3 regions of the Agrobacterium sp. 6Ca8 genome follow, and region 1 is predicted to be linked to each of the others. Evidence: predicted binding sites of a transcription regulator. Region 1 holds the regulator's gene; each other region holds the start of a gene.

The links. Region 1 encodes LexA, which represses DNA repair genes until DNA is damaged. Its sites were predicted from a motif close to TGTTCNNNNTGTGTTCNG; they were not measured.
Region 2: ACZ5A6_RS25435 (ImuA family protein) is a predicted target of LexA. The motif match lies at 2,615-2,632, and genes of this name have one in related genera.
Region 3: recA (recombinase RecA) is a predicted target of LexA. The motif match lies at 1,809-1,826, and genes of this name have one in related genera.

The regions. Positions count from the first base shown of each region.
Region 1 is NZ_AP026433.1:1,074,841-1,079,247, forward strand. Features, by position in the region: gene ACZ5A6_RS05350 (ComEC/Rec2 family competence protein) at 1-532, shown strand, start outside; gene ACZ5A6_RS05355 (glutathione S-transferase family protein) at 549-1,232, opposite strand; gene lexA (transcriptional repressor LexA) at 1,672-2,394, opposite strand; partial or broken gene ACZ5A6_RS05365 (VOC family protein) at 2,605-3,486, shown strand; gene kdsA (3-deoxy-8-phosphooctulonate synthase) at 3,486-4,331, shown strand.
Region 2 is NZ_AP026435.1:359,385-363,791, reverse strand. Features, by position in the region: gene ACZ5A6_RS25445 (error-prone DNA polymerase) at 1-373, opposite strand, end outside; gene ACZ5A6_RS25440 (Y-family DNA polymerase) at 370-1,881, opposite strand; gene ACZ5A6_RS25435 (ImuA family protein) at 1,802-2,554, opposite strand; gene ligD (non-homologous end-joining DNA ligase) at 2,837-3,889, shown strand; gene ACZ5A6_RS25425 (SOS response-associated peptidase family protein) at 3,949-4,407, shown strand, end outside.
Region 3 is NZ_AP026433.1:1,579,671-1,584,077, reverse strand. Features, by position in the region: gene ACZ5A6_RS07940 (pseudouridine-5'-phosphate glycosidase) at 1-665, opposite strand, end outside; gene ACZ5A6_RS07935 (carbohydrate kinase family protein) at 697-1,638, opposite strand; gene recA (recombinase RecA) at 1,885-2,976, shown strand; gene alaS (alanine--tRNA ligase) at 3,208-4,407, shown strand, end outside.

The DNA.
Region 1 (4,407 bases):
GCTGCTGCTGCCGGAAAAAACCGTGCCGCCGGGTTTTATAAATGGCGAGAGCACGGCAAATACTGCTGGTTCTGACTCGAGATCGAAACTGTCGCCCAAAGACATGGCTGTGGTGGTACGCGAGATGACGGCGGCGCTCAAAGACGCCAAAGCTGGCGTCTTCACCTGCAGGAAAGACATATGGTGCGTAGCGAGCGCCGCGAGCGGAGAATGGATCGTCGTTCTGGAAGATGGCCGCTTCGCCGGAAAAGCCTGCGATATTGCCGATATCGTCGTTGTTTCCCGCAGAACCTCTTTTTCGCAGTGCCGCTCGGGTGCACTCCTGCTCAGCCGTGACATCTTGCGGCGTCTCGGTTCTGTGGAAATAGATTTTGCTGACAAGAGGGAGGAGGGTGTGGCGAGCGGGCTGCGCGCCGCAATCGCCGGAACGGACAGGCCCTGGAGCCAGCACCGTTATTACGACTGGAAAAGCGGACGTTTCGACCGTGATCTGCCGCAGCCCATCATCCGGCTGCTGGCGGCGTCGCAATGACTGCCGCCAGCATGGATCAACGGGTCTTGGCGCGCAAATCTTCAGTCAATTCGCCGATCTCGCCAACTTCCTCTTCATGACCAGCGTCGCGCCAGCTCTCCTTCAAACCGGCCTCGTACCATTCTTGCATGGCAGGCAGGGTGAGCAGCCGGTCGCAATAGGCTTTCGCTGCTGGCGAAAGATCCGCACTGCCATAGGTCTGGAAACGGAATGCAACCGGGCAGAAGAAAGCATCGACCGCCGTGAACTTTTGACCGGCAAGATATGGCCCGCCGAATTTTGTGAGACCCTCGCTCCACAACGCATCGATCCGCTTTATATCGGCTTTAAGCCCGGCATCGCCGCCCCTGGGTTTGACCCGAATGCCCACCGACATGGGATAGAGATTGCGCAGCGAGGAAAAGCCGGCATGCATCTCACTTGCGGCCGAACGCGACCAGGCCCTGGCATGCTTGTCGCTTGCCCAGACACCCTGGTGTCTTTCAGCAAGATATTCGACGATCGAAAGCGTTTCCCAAACCGTCATACCCTCATCGACCAGGCAGGGCACCTTGCCCGTCGGCGAAAAGGAGGAGAAGGAGACGCCTTCGCCGAACGGAATGAGCTTTTCATCAAAGGCGATACCGAGCGTGCGCATCAATACCCACGGCCGTAGCGACCATGAAGAATAGTTCTTGTTGGCTATATAAAGATCGTACATGGCGTATCTCCCGGATATGACGCGTATTTCTACACCTGCCAAGCGTTCACGGAATATCGAAAATTATCCATGGCTCCCATAAACGCCGTTGATGAATGGTGATGTGGGGTCGCCGAGAGCGCGCCTTGCGATAAGTCACCCTTTGGTGACGACTAAAACTGACTGCGCAACACGACAGAACAACGTCGCTAAAAAACAGCGGATGTGATCGCTTCGACAATTACAGCGAGCAGCCCATTCGCTACCACGCCTGTAGCGAAACCGAAGCATCTTTATGGAGCAGGAACTCAGTTTAGAAAGGGCAACGCGCATAGGCTGAATGGCGCATATGTTCGTGCACCCGCAAAAGCACGCCACGTTTGGAAACAGCCAAACCCGATATAGGCGCCATCTTCACGATGACGCCTATCGTAAAGCGAATACGTTCGGTTCGATAAGATCAATGGTAGCGGCGGATCAGCCCAACCAGCTTGCCCTGAATTTTCACCCGGTCGGGCCCGAAGATACGGGTCTCATAGGCTGGGTTTGCCGCCTCGAGCGCAATGGAGGCTCCCTTGCGGCGGAAGCGCTTCAGCGTGGCTTCTTCGTCATCCACCAGAGCCACAACGATATCCCCGGGATTGGCAGTGTTGCCGTTGCGGATGATGACTGTGTCGCCGTCGAAAATGCCGGCCTCGATCATCGAATCACCCTTGACCTCAAGCGCGTAATGTTCGCCCGTGCCAAGCATGTCTACTGGCACTGCCACATCATGGGTGTTGTTCTGTATGGCGGAAATCGGCACGCCCGCAGCGATGCGGCCCATGACCGGCACGGTGACAGCCCCGCCCAGATCATTGGCCGGCGTCTTGGGGGCAGGGGCCGGTTCCGGCGTCTTGGGCTTGCCAAGGCTGCCTTCGATAACGCTTGGCGAAAAGCCGCGCTGCGGCCTTGCACCCGGCGTATAAGCCTCGGGCAGCTTGATGACTTCCAGCGCCCGAGCTCTATTCGGTAGCCGACGAATGAACCCGCGCTCTTCGAGAGCGGTTATCAGGCGGTGGATGCCGGATTTCGAAGCAAGATCGAGTGCGTCCTTCATTTCATCGAAGGAGGGCGGCACGCCGGACTCTTTCATTCGTTCATGAATGAAGAGAAGCAATTCCTGCTGTTTGCGCGTGAGCATGAGGAAAACACCCTTTAGAATCGTAGTGGAAGTCGCGAAACAAATACAGAACGAACACTATATGTTCCATATGTGTTCTGCAATCCCCTAAAATTTCGTGAAGGTGCCATCTGTTGCTGTGATGATTTGCCTCATAGCACGCAATTGTGCTTTTGTGCGGTCGAAACCGTCCCGGCATGCTCCGGGCGGAAGGCCAGCAGGATACATGTCATGACGAAACCCTATAGCGTTGACCATCTCGTTTTGCCCGTGGAAGTCATAGGCGTCTCCGTGAAGCGCCTCGTCAGTCTTGGCTTTACGGTTGCGCCGGAGGCTCTGCATCCTTTCGGCACCCAAAATGCCTGCGTATTTTTCGCCGATGGCACCTATCTGGAGCCGCTCGCAATTGCTGATCCGGCTAAATATAATGCCTCAATAGAGAGGGGTGATGTGTTCACCGGCAGGGATGTGGCCTTCCGGCAACGGGACGGGCAGGAGGGTTTTTCGGCTCTTGTCGCCAGGACTGAAGACGCCTTGGTTGACCATGAGCGGTTTCGGGCAGCCGGCCTTTCGGCGGGCGATGTTTTCGAGTTTTCGCGGCCTGTTCGGATGCCGGATGGCTCGCAAGGCGAGGCGGCGTTCCGGCTTGCTTTTGCGGCAAGCGGGGCGGCCGCGGATTTCTTTTTGTTCAGTTGTCAACGGCTTTAAGCCCTTCCGGGCGATCGCACCATGCTGGAGCGCCACGCCAATGGTGTCACCGGCCTCAGTGAAATCGTCCTGTTTTCCGGCGGCAATATGGAGGTGGCGGGCCTGATCGAGACAGTGTTTGCCTGTGAAGACAAAAGGTCTCCGGGCGGTGATATGGTTTTTGCGACCGGCAATGCCAGCATCAGATTGACCGGAAAACCGCCTTTCGGCGGGCAGGCCCTGAATGCTCAGGACGGCAACGAAGGAGGATTGCGCGGCGCGGGCATCGTCTTTTCGTCACACGATCTTGCCGTGACAGAGGCGGTGCTTGCTGCTAATGGCGTGTCCTGCGCAAAAGCGGACGGCCGTCTGGTGGTGCCCGCGGCACCCGGTCAGGGCGTTGCCTTCGCCTTCGAGGAAAAATGATGAGCGTTACGAACAATCTTAAAGTCACTGCCGGCGACGGCGCCAGCAAGGTTTCCTTCTCGAATACCGAGCGGTTTTCGCTGATTGCCGGTCCGTGCCAGATGGAAAGCCGCGAACATGCCTTCATGATCGCTGGCGTCCTGAAGGAGCTTTGCGACAAGCTGGGAATAGGGCTTGTCTACAAGTCCTCTTTCGACAAGGCGAACCGCACTTCGCTTTCCGGAAAACGCGGCATCGGCCTGGATAACGCGATGCAGGTTTTTGCCGATCTCAAGAAGGAATTCGGTTTTCCTGTTCTGACCGACATCCACACGGAAGAGCAATGCGCCGTCGTTTCCGAGGTGGTGGACGTGCTGCAGATTCCGGCGTTCCTCAGCCGCCAGACCGATCTTCTCGTTGCTGCCGCCAAGACCGGCCGCGTCATCAACGTCAAGAAAGGCCAGTTTCTGGCGCCCTGGGACATGAAGAACGTGCTTGCCAAGCTTAATGAGAGCGGCAATCCTAATGTGATGTTGTGCGAGCGCGGCGCGTCCTTCGGTTACAACACGCTGGTTTCCGACATGCGCTCGTTGCCGATCATGGCAGCGCTCGGCGCACCTGTCGTGTTCGATGCCACCCATTCGGTGCAGCAACCGGGCGGGCAGGGCGGTTCCACCGGCGGACAGCGCGAATTCGTCGAGACTTTGGCGCGTGCGGCCGTTGCGGTTGGCGTGGCTGGTCTCTTCATCGAGACCCATGAGGATCCGGACAATGCGCCGTCAGACGGCCCTAACATGGTCCACCTGAAGGACATGCCGAAACTGCTCGAAAAGCTTCTGGCTTTCGACGCGATTACGAAAGCCTGATCGGCTGACCGTTACAGCGGGCACTTTTGTGCCAATCGATTTTAATGGCGGGCGGGCTGTTTCCGCCGTCCGCCGT
Region 2 (4,407 bases), on a different replicon from region 1:
CCGGCACCAGAATGCCGATCATGCCTTCCGAGTAAGCCATGACATCGTCCCAGTGCAGAATGCAGTTGTTCTTGCCGCCGCGCGACTTGCCAAGCGTGATGAGCCGGGTCAGCCGCGAATATGCCGGACGATCCATCGGATAGACCAGCAACGACATACCGTCGGCGAGGTCGAGGCGACAGCCAACGACAAGGCGGAGACCTGTCGCGCGGGATGCTTCAAGGGCGCGGACGATGCCTGCGAGCGAATTGCGATCGACGACGCCGATCGCACTGATCCCAAGGAGTTTTGCAGTATCAAATAACTCCTGCGCCGACGAGGCACCACGCAGAAACGAAAAATGTGTCGTGACCTGGAGCTCGGCATAGCTCATGCGAATATCCCGTGGCAGAACCAGCGGTGTGACCCGGTTTCCGGATTAATACCGTCGCCGGAGCGGAACACCCAAAGACGCTCACCGGATTCGTCCTCGATGACGAAATAGTCGCGCACGGCGTCCATTTCGGCATCTCGCTGCCACCATTCCCCGAAAATGCGTTCCGGGCCGTCGGCACATTTGACCTTGCGGCGTTTGCCACGCCAGACGATGGAGACTGGGGGCCGGTCCGGCATCAGCGCGATCGCCTCGATCAACTCAGGTCTCGGTAAGAGACGAACGGGGCGGCGCCAATGGCTGACCCAGGCAACGGCGATCGGTTCGGCGACGGGGCTGATGCGCTGGACAGAGCGTTCCGGCACATCGGATGCGACCGGTGCGACGCGATAGACCCTCTGCCCCCGGTTTCCATAGAGGTCGATTAGCGGCGTGACATCGGTGACGTCATCCTCGACCAGAGCAGAGGCTTTCTGAGCCTCCTCGAGAGGCTCGGCTATCACGGCGAGCAGGATCAGCTTTTCGATCCCGAAGCCCGGCTCGATCTTTTCCGTCCGGTCCCGAAACAGTTTTGTCAGCCAGGCGACATCTCGGGCGGGCCTGGCGGTTCCGGCGCGGATGGCCTGTCTCGTGCCATCGACCTTCTCGACGATCAGGTCGGCACGGCGAATGCCAAGCCCGCGCTTCTGGAGTTCGTCAACGAGTTGGACGACCAGACGGCCAACATATTTATTGATTGTTTCCGCAGCCCCGATCGGTTCGGCAAAGGCCTTGGAGACTTCAACCAGCTCTGCGGTCCGGATCGGTTCGATCGGCTCGGCGACACGACAGAGCATCTGGTCGAGACGGCGGCCGACCTCCGGACCGAAGCGCAATGTCAGCGGGGCCGGCGGGGTGTTGGCAAGCTCGCCGATTGTCTGGAAACCGAGAATGCGCAGATCAGAGACGATCTTTGACGGCAGGCGCAGAAGCGAAATCGGCAGTTTTTTGACGGCATGGGCCGTCTCGCCCGGAGGAACGACAATCGTTTCGCAATTGATTGCGCGGGCGCAAGCATGGGCAGCACCCCAGCTGTCGGCAACCGCCACGCGCGCCGTCAGTTTTCGGGCAAGAAACTGGTTGGCGATCTTTGTCACCATCGGCAGTTCACCACCCTGCAGATGATCGGCGCCTTCCGTATCCATGACGATACCATCAATCCCGTCGACGGCGACGATCGGCGAATAGATCGTCAGCGCCCAGAGCGTGATGCGCTCGAGCGCGGCTTGATCGGCTTGCGAATCTGCGTCAACCAGCATCAGGCCGCGAAACAGCGACTGCGCCTTTGCCGCCGCCATGCCGGCATGCACGCCCGCCTTTCTGGCAGCCGGATCGGCGGCAGACACCCATCGCTTCGAACCGCTTCTCGCGATCACGGCGATTGGCTGTTCAGGCGGAATAGACGGATCGGCCCGACGAATGCGATCCGTCGGCAGATCCGGAAGATAGATCGAGACGACCCTTGTCATCGCACGCCCTCACGAGAAACTCAGCACACTCACCCGCTTTCACGCGCATCAATTCCAGAAACCATTGAGGCCTGCCCACCCCCGGTACCGGCAACTCCTCTGACGGCATCACGCTGACACGCCACCGCGTGGTCGAGGCCGTCGGCTGCCCAAAGTCATTGGCCTCCGTCTGTCGCCGCCATCGGCGGACCGCGAGCGCCATGGTTCCGGTTCGCTCGGCTGCAAGCTGCAGGCGGCGGGAACTGACCATAGGCAGGCGAACAAGTTCACCGACGACGGCACCAAGTCCGCCGAAGGAAAGGCCCTCCTCCATATTGGCCAGCACATCCTCTTCCTTGTCGGATTCAACAAAGATGACGCGGTCGGGATGCAGACCCACATGGGCAAGAGCTGGAAAAAAAAGATCCGGCCGCGTCAGACACCAGATGACGGGGCCTTTTGTTCTTGCGGCAATGCCGGCAACACAAAGGGCGGCCGCCGCACCATCGACAGTACCGGAGCCACCGCCTGCAAACTCGTGCAGCGCGCCATAGGCGAGGCCCCCGCCGGGCAAGGCCGCATCGATCTCGGAAACGCCAAAAGAAAGTGTTCCGGCCCGCTTCGCGGATACCCCTTCCATCGACGCGATGCGGTCTCGCAAGTCGCAAATCACCCTGTGACGGGCAGCAGTCATCGTTCACGGCTCCCTTCAAGGTCGTGTTCAAAGGATCGACATTATGTCGTACGGGCTATATGTTCATTGTTTGTTCTCGTAATGCAAAAGAGTCAAGCACCACATGGTTGAGGAATATTATCCCAGTATTAGCAAAGTCGAAGATTCGAAAAGGATTCAAGGAGGTAAGGGGAAACAGAAATTTTTGCAGCCCTGGCGTCCGTCGGGTTCAAAACGGTGGATAGCGGGGATAGATGAACGGCGTCACAATCTTCTTAAGGTTTTCGTGCTGAACTCGTTTGCATGACGAAGCCACCGAGATCAAAGCCGCTCCTTCGTGATACCGAAGCTCCGCTACGGTCAAAGCCGCGTCGGAAGCGCAATCCCGCACAGCCACAGCTGCTGTTTGATCCGATGCCCGATCGCGTCGAGCCGGCGCTCGCCCAATTGAAGGCGCACCCTCCACAAGGCGACCAATGGAGCTGGGAGCTGAAATGGGATGGCTATCGCCTCGCTATCCATATCGAGCCGACAGGGGTCCGCATCCTCACGCGTGGTGGCCATGACTGGACGCACCGGTTTCCGGCGATCGAGCAGGCTGCCCGGGCGCTTGGTCCGGCAACGATGATCATTGATGGCGAGGCGGTTGTGCTTGACGATGAAGGGCGGCCGGATTTCGGGCTGCTGCAGAAATCGTTGGGTGCGTCTGGAAAGACGGCTGGCAACCGAGCTTCGGACGCCATCCTCTACGCGTTCGATCTTATTTATCTCGACGGCCATGACCTGCGCAACGTGGAGTACCGTTCGCGCCGGCATCTTCTCGAGGATACGCTGAACGGGCACGACGGCGCGATCCGCCTTTCGGAAACCATTGACGCCGATCCCGCGATCCTGCTGGAACACGTTGGCAGCCTTGGCCTCGAGGGCATCGTCGGCAAGCAATTGGATCAACCCTATCGCTCCGGCCGGACCGGCGACTGGGTCAAGATCAAGTGCGTTAAGAGCGAAGCCTTCATGGTTGTTGGCTACGAGCCATCGACGGCATCTCCCGACGGCTTCGGCTCTCTGGTGCTTGCTGCCTATCGCGGTGACGAGCTCGTTCATGTCGGGAACGTCGGGACGGGCTTCAGGCAAGCCGAGATGAACAGGCTGCGCAAGATGATCGACAGGCTGCGCTGGAAACGGAAACAGCCGCCTGTTCCATATGCCGAAAAGGCAGACATCGTTTGGGTCGAGCCGACTTTGATTGCCGAGATCGAGTTTCGGGCCTGGACGGCGGACGGCAAGCTACGCCATGCTTCCTACAAGGGATTGCGGGAACGACAAGACAATGCCGACGTTTACAGGCTCCAGTAGCGAAGTAGGCGCGATGCCGTGAACACACCGCATCTGCTTTAAGCGGAGGGCTTTCCAGCATGTGCAACCTTTATCGGATGGAAGACAAGGACTGGGTCTCGAAATGGGCCCAGGACGCCGAAAGCCTGATCAACCTAATGCCAGCCTATCAGATGAACCCGGACCAAATGGGGCCGATCGTGCGCAACACGGCGGAAGGCAAGAAGCAGCTTGTGCATGCGCGATGGGGATTACCGTCCCCTCGCTTCGCCTTGGAGAAAGCGGCCAAAGCCAAGGCCGAGAAGCTCGCGGCCAAGGGCAAGCCATTTGATCTCGAGGAGCTGATCCGCATGGAGGCCGACCGCGGCACGACAAACGTGCGTAAGCTCAATTTCCCGCATTGGACGCGATGGTTCGACGTCGAACACAGATGCCTTGTCCCAGTCACCAGCTTTGCCGAACCCGATCCGGCGAGCAGAGAGGAAGGCGGCAATGTGCCCAATGCCTGGTTTGCCCGCGATGACGAGAAATCCCTGATG
Region 3 (4,407 bases), 500 kb from region 1:
TCGCGGGTCGTCTGGAAATTGGCGATGGCTGCAGGGCTGTTGAGCGACAGCGGGCTGGGAAGGCCCGAAGAACGCGACCAGAAAGCCGGGAACTCTTCCGAACCGAAAGTCACGACAGGCACGCCGTTGGTTTCGAGAACTTCCAGCGTCTTCGGGATGTCAAGAATGGCCTTGGCGCCGGCGCAGACGACGATCACGCCGGTTTTGGCAAGCTCGGTCAGATCGGCGGAAATATCGAAGGTCTCCTCCGCGCCCTTGTGTACACCGCCGATGCCGCCGGTGGCGAAAACGCGGATGCCGGCGCGGGCAGCGGCGATCATGGTGGCTGCCACTGTCGTGGCACCGGTGCGGCGCTCGGCAATCGCAAAGGCAATATCGGCGCGCGAGACCTTCATGGCGTCGGTGGTCTGGGCAAGCGCTTCGAGCTGCTCCTTCTCGAGGCCGATATGCAGCGTACCGTGAATGACGGCGATGGTTGCCGGAACGGCTCCCTGATCGCGGATGATCTGTTCGACGCCTTCAGCCATCTCGATATTGCCGGGATAGGGCATGCCGTGGGTGATGATGGTCGATTCCAGCGCGACGATCGGCGCGCCGCGCTGTTTGGCAGCGGCAACCTCTTGCGAATAGACGATGGGCAGGAGCGGGGAGATGGGGCGGGTCATTCTGTTTGTTCCAGACTATAAAAAAACGGGTTCATGCCAGCATTTCGGCCTTGGGGACAAGCCCCAACATGGTCTCGACACTGTCTTTTGACAGGTCTTGGGCGGTGGCGAAAGGCGATTGCACGGTGATGGCGGCCGCCGCGGCACCCAGTCGCAGGGCCTCAGTGATGGCTTTGCCCTCCGTAATCGCCGCGAGATAACCGGACGCCATGGCGTCTCCGGCGCCGGTTACGTCTTTCACCTCGCGGATGATTGGTGGGTGGAGGCTTGCGGTTTGCGTCGCGTTGAAGGCTACCACTTCGCTTGCGCCACGGGTGATGACGCCGCCGGCAAGGCCTGCGCTGCGGAGAATACCCGGCCAGTCGCGAACATTGTCTGCCGTCTGTCCCGTCAGCGCGCGCGCCTCTGCCTCGTTCATGAAGAGAATGTCTATATCGGCGAGCATGTCCTTCAGCTTCACCGCCTTGGCGGGCGAAATGGCGATGGCCGCGAGCGGCTTTTGGCAGGCGCGGGCAATGAGACCGAGCGCCTTCAACGTATCCTCCGGCAGATTGGCATCGCAAAGCAGAAGGTCGCTCGCGGTAATCGCGTCACGCACCGCGCGAACTTTGAGTCGGCGCGGCGAAAACAGCTTGTAAAGGTCCATATCCGCAAGTGCGATGACAAGATTGCCGTCGCGCTCCAGAATGGCGGTGTAGCTTGGCGTGCGGCGATCGAGGAAAACGAAGGGCGTATCTTCCACGCCCGCCTGCCTTGCTGCCTCCGCCACCGCTTCGCCGGTCACGTCGCCGCCGCGCGGTGCGATGATACGGACGGCAAACCCGAGCCGGGAAAGATTGCGCGCCGCGTTGAAGCCGCCGCCGCCAGCCTCTTCCATCCATGAGCCAGGATTGCTGGCGCCGGGCGCCGTTTCAGTCTCGATCATGCCGCGCCTGTCTATATGCGCGCCGCCCAGAACGAGTATTTTCTTCACGCTTGTGTTTCCCTCTTTCGCGGATGGAAAAGGTGGACGATTCGTCCCAATCTTTTGTTTGTTCCCCTTCACATCCGGTTCGCAGCGATAGGCCGGACACGGAAAAACGAAAGCAGAACAAACCACTTATCGCTATTTGTTTTCAATATGCTGGCTGCGCCTTGCGATATGAGAACAAATAGAGTACATCCTATTTCCATACTGCTTCATTGCCTGTGCGGCTTCAATAACCTAAAGGTGGATCGGATGGCACAAAATTCTTTGCGTCTCGTAGAGGATAAATCGGTGGATAAAAGCAAGGCACTGGAAGCGGCGCTCTCCCAGATCGAACGGTCGTTCGGCAAGGGATCGATCATGAAGCTCGGTTCCAATGAAAACGTGGTTGAAGTAGAGACCATTTCGACGGGTTCTCTCAGCCTGGATATAGCGCTCGGTATCGGCGGCCTGCCGAAGGGGCGTATCGTTGAGATTTACGGCCCGGAAAGCTCCGGTAAGACGACGCTTGCGTTGCAGACGATCGCGGAAGCCCAGAAAAAGGGCGGCATCTGCGCCTTCGTGGATGCCGAACACGCGCTCGATCCGGTCTATGCCCGCAAGCTCGGTGTGGATTTGCAGAACCTTCTGATCTCGCAGCCGGATACGGGCGAGCAGGCGCTTGAAATCACCGATACGCTGGTGCGCTCCGGTGCAGTCGACATTCTGGTGGTGGACTCGGTTGCGGCGCTGACGCCGCGTGCCGAAATCGAAGGCGAGATGGGCGACAGTCTGCCGGGCCTTCAGGCACGTCTGATGAGCCAGGCGCTGCGCAAGCTGACCGCCTCGATCTCCAAGTCGAAGTGCATGGTGATCTTCATCAACCAGATCCGCATGAAGATCGGCGTCATGTTCGGTTCGCCGGAAACGACGACGGGCGGTAATGCGCTTAAATTCTACGCCTCGGTGCGTCTCGACATTCGCCGTATCGGCGCCGTCAAGGAGCGTGAAGAGGTTGTCGGCAACCAGACCCGCGTCAAGGTCGTCAAGAACAAGATGGCACCGCCTTTCAAGCAGGTGGAATTCGACATCATGTATGGCGAAGGCGTTTCCAAGACCGGCGAGCTTGTCGATCTCGGCGTGAAAGCCGGTATCGTCGAGAAATCCGGTGCATGGTTCTCCTATAATAGCCAGCGTTTGGGGCAGGGGCGTGAAAATGCCAAGACCTTCCTGCGCGACAATCCGGAAATGGCAAGCGAGATCGAACTGGCGCTGCGCCAGAACGCCGGTCTGATCGCCGATCGGTTCCTGCAAAATGGCGGCCCGGAAGCCGGCGAAAGCGACGACGGTCCCGACGAGGGCTGATGCATTCGAAGGTCCGGGCGTTCGCGTCCGGTGGCTTTGCCGGCATGAGCCGGTATGGATCAAAAGGGTCGTGCGATTTTCCTCGCGTGGCCCTTTTTCTTTGCCTAGACGCCTTGGTGCGCCTCCATGGCTGGACAGGGCAGGATGCGGACGATAAAAGCCTTTGATTTTGCAAGATAGCCATCATTCGGGATGGCGGTGATGGACTCCAGCTGTGAGCGGTGTGTGGGCATGAGCGGTGTGAATGAAATTCGGTCGACCTTTCTCGACTACTTCAAGAAGAACGGACACGAGATTGTGCCCTCCAGCCCGCTGGTGCCGCGCAACGATCCGACGCTGATGTTCACCAATGCCGGCATGGTGCAGTTCAAGAACGTCTTCACCGGTCTCGAAAGCCGTCCTTATTCCACGGCCGCTTCCGCGCAGAAATGCGTGCGCGCCGGTGGCAAGCATAACGACCTGGACAATGTCGGTTATACGGCCCGTCACCATACGTTCTTCGAAATGCTCGGCAATTTCTCCTTTGGCGACTATTTCAAGGAAGAGGCGATTACCCATGCCTGGAACCTGATCACAAAGGAATTCGGCATCGACCGCAACCGTCTGCTGGTCACGGTCTATCACACCGACGACGAGGCTTTTAATCTCTGGAAGAAGATCGCCGGTTTCTCCGACGATCGCATCATCCGTATTCCGACCAGCGATAATTTCTGGGCAATGGGCGATACCGGTCCGTGCGGTCCCTGCTCGGAAATCTTCTATGACCACGGCGATCATATCTGGGGCGGACCGCCCGGTTCGCCGGAAGAGGATGGCGACCGTTTCATCGAGATCTGGAACCTCGTCTTCATGCAATATGAGCAGCTGACGAAGGAAGAGCGCATCGATCTGCCCCGCCCGTCTATCGACACCGGCATGGGTCTCGAGCGCATTTCGGCGTTGTTGCAGGGCAAACACGACAATTACGACACCGATCTGTTCCGGGCGCTGATTTCGGCCTCCGTCGAAGCGACCGGCGTTCCGGCAGAGGGCGAGAAGCGCGCCAGCCACCGCGTCATTGCCGACCATCTGCGCTCCTCCGCTTTCCTGATCGCCGATGGCGTTCTGCCGTCGAATGAGGGCCGTGGTTACGTTCTGCGCCGCATCATGCGCCGCGCCATGCGCCATGCCGAGCTTCTCGGTTCGCGCGAGCCGCTGATTTACAAGCTGCTGCCGGCGCTGATACAGCAGATGGGCCGCGCCTATCCGGAACTGGTTCGCGCCGAGGCGCTGATCTCCGAGACGCTGAAGCTTGAGGAAACCCGTTTCCGCAAGACGCTGGAACGTGGCCTGTCGCTGCTGTCTGACGCGACTTCGACTCTGCACAAGGGCGACATGCTGGACGGCGAAACCGCTTTCAAGCTTTACGATACCTATGGCTTCCCGCTCGAT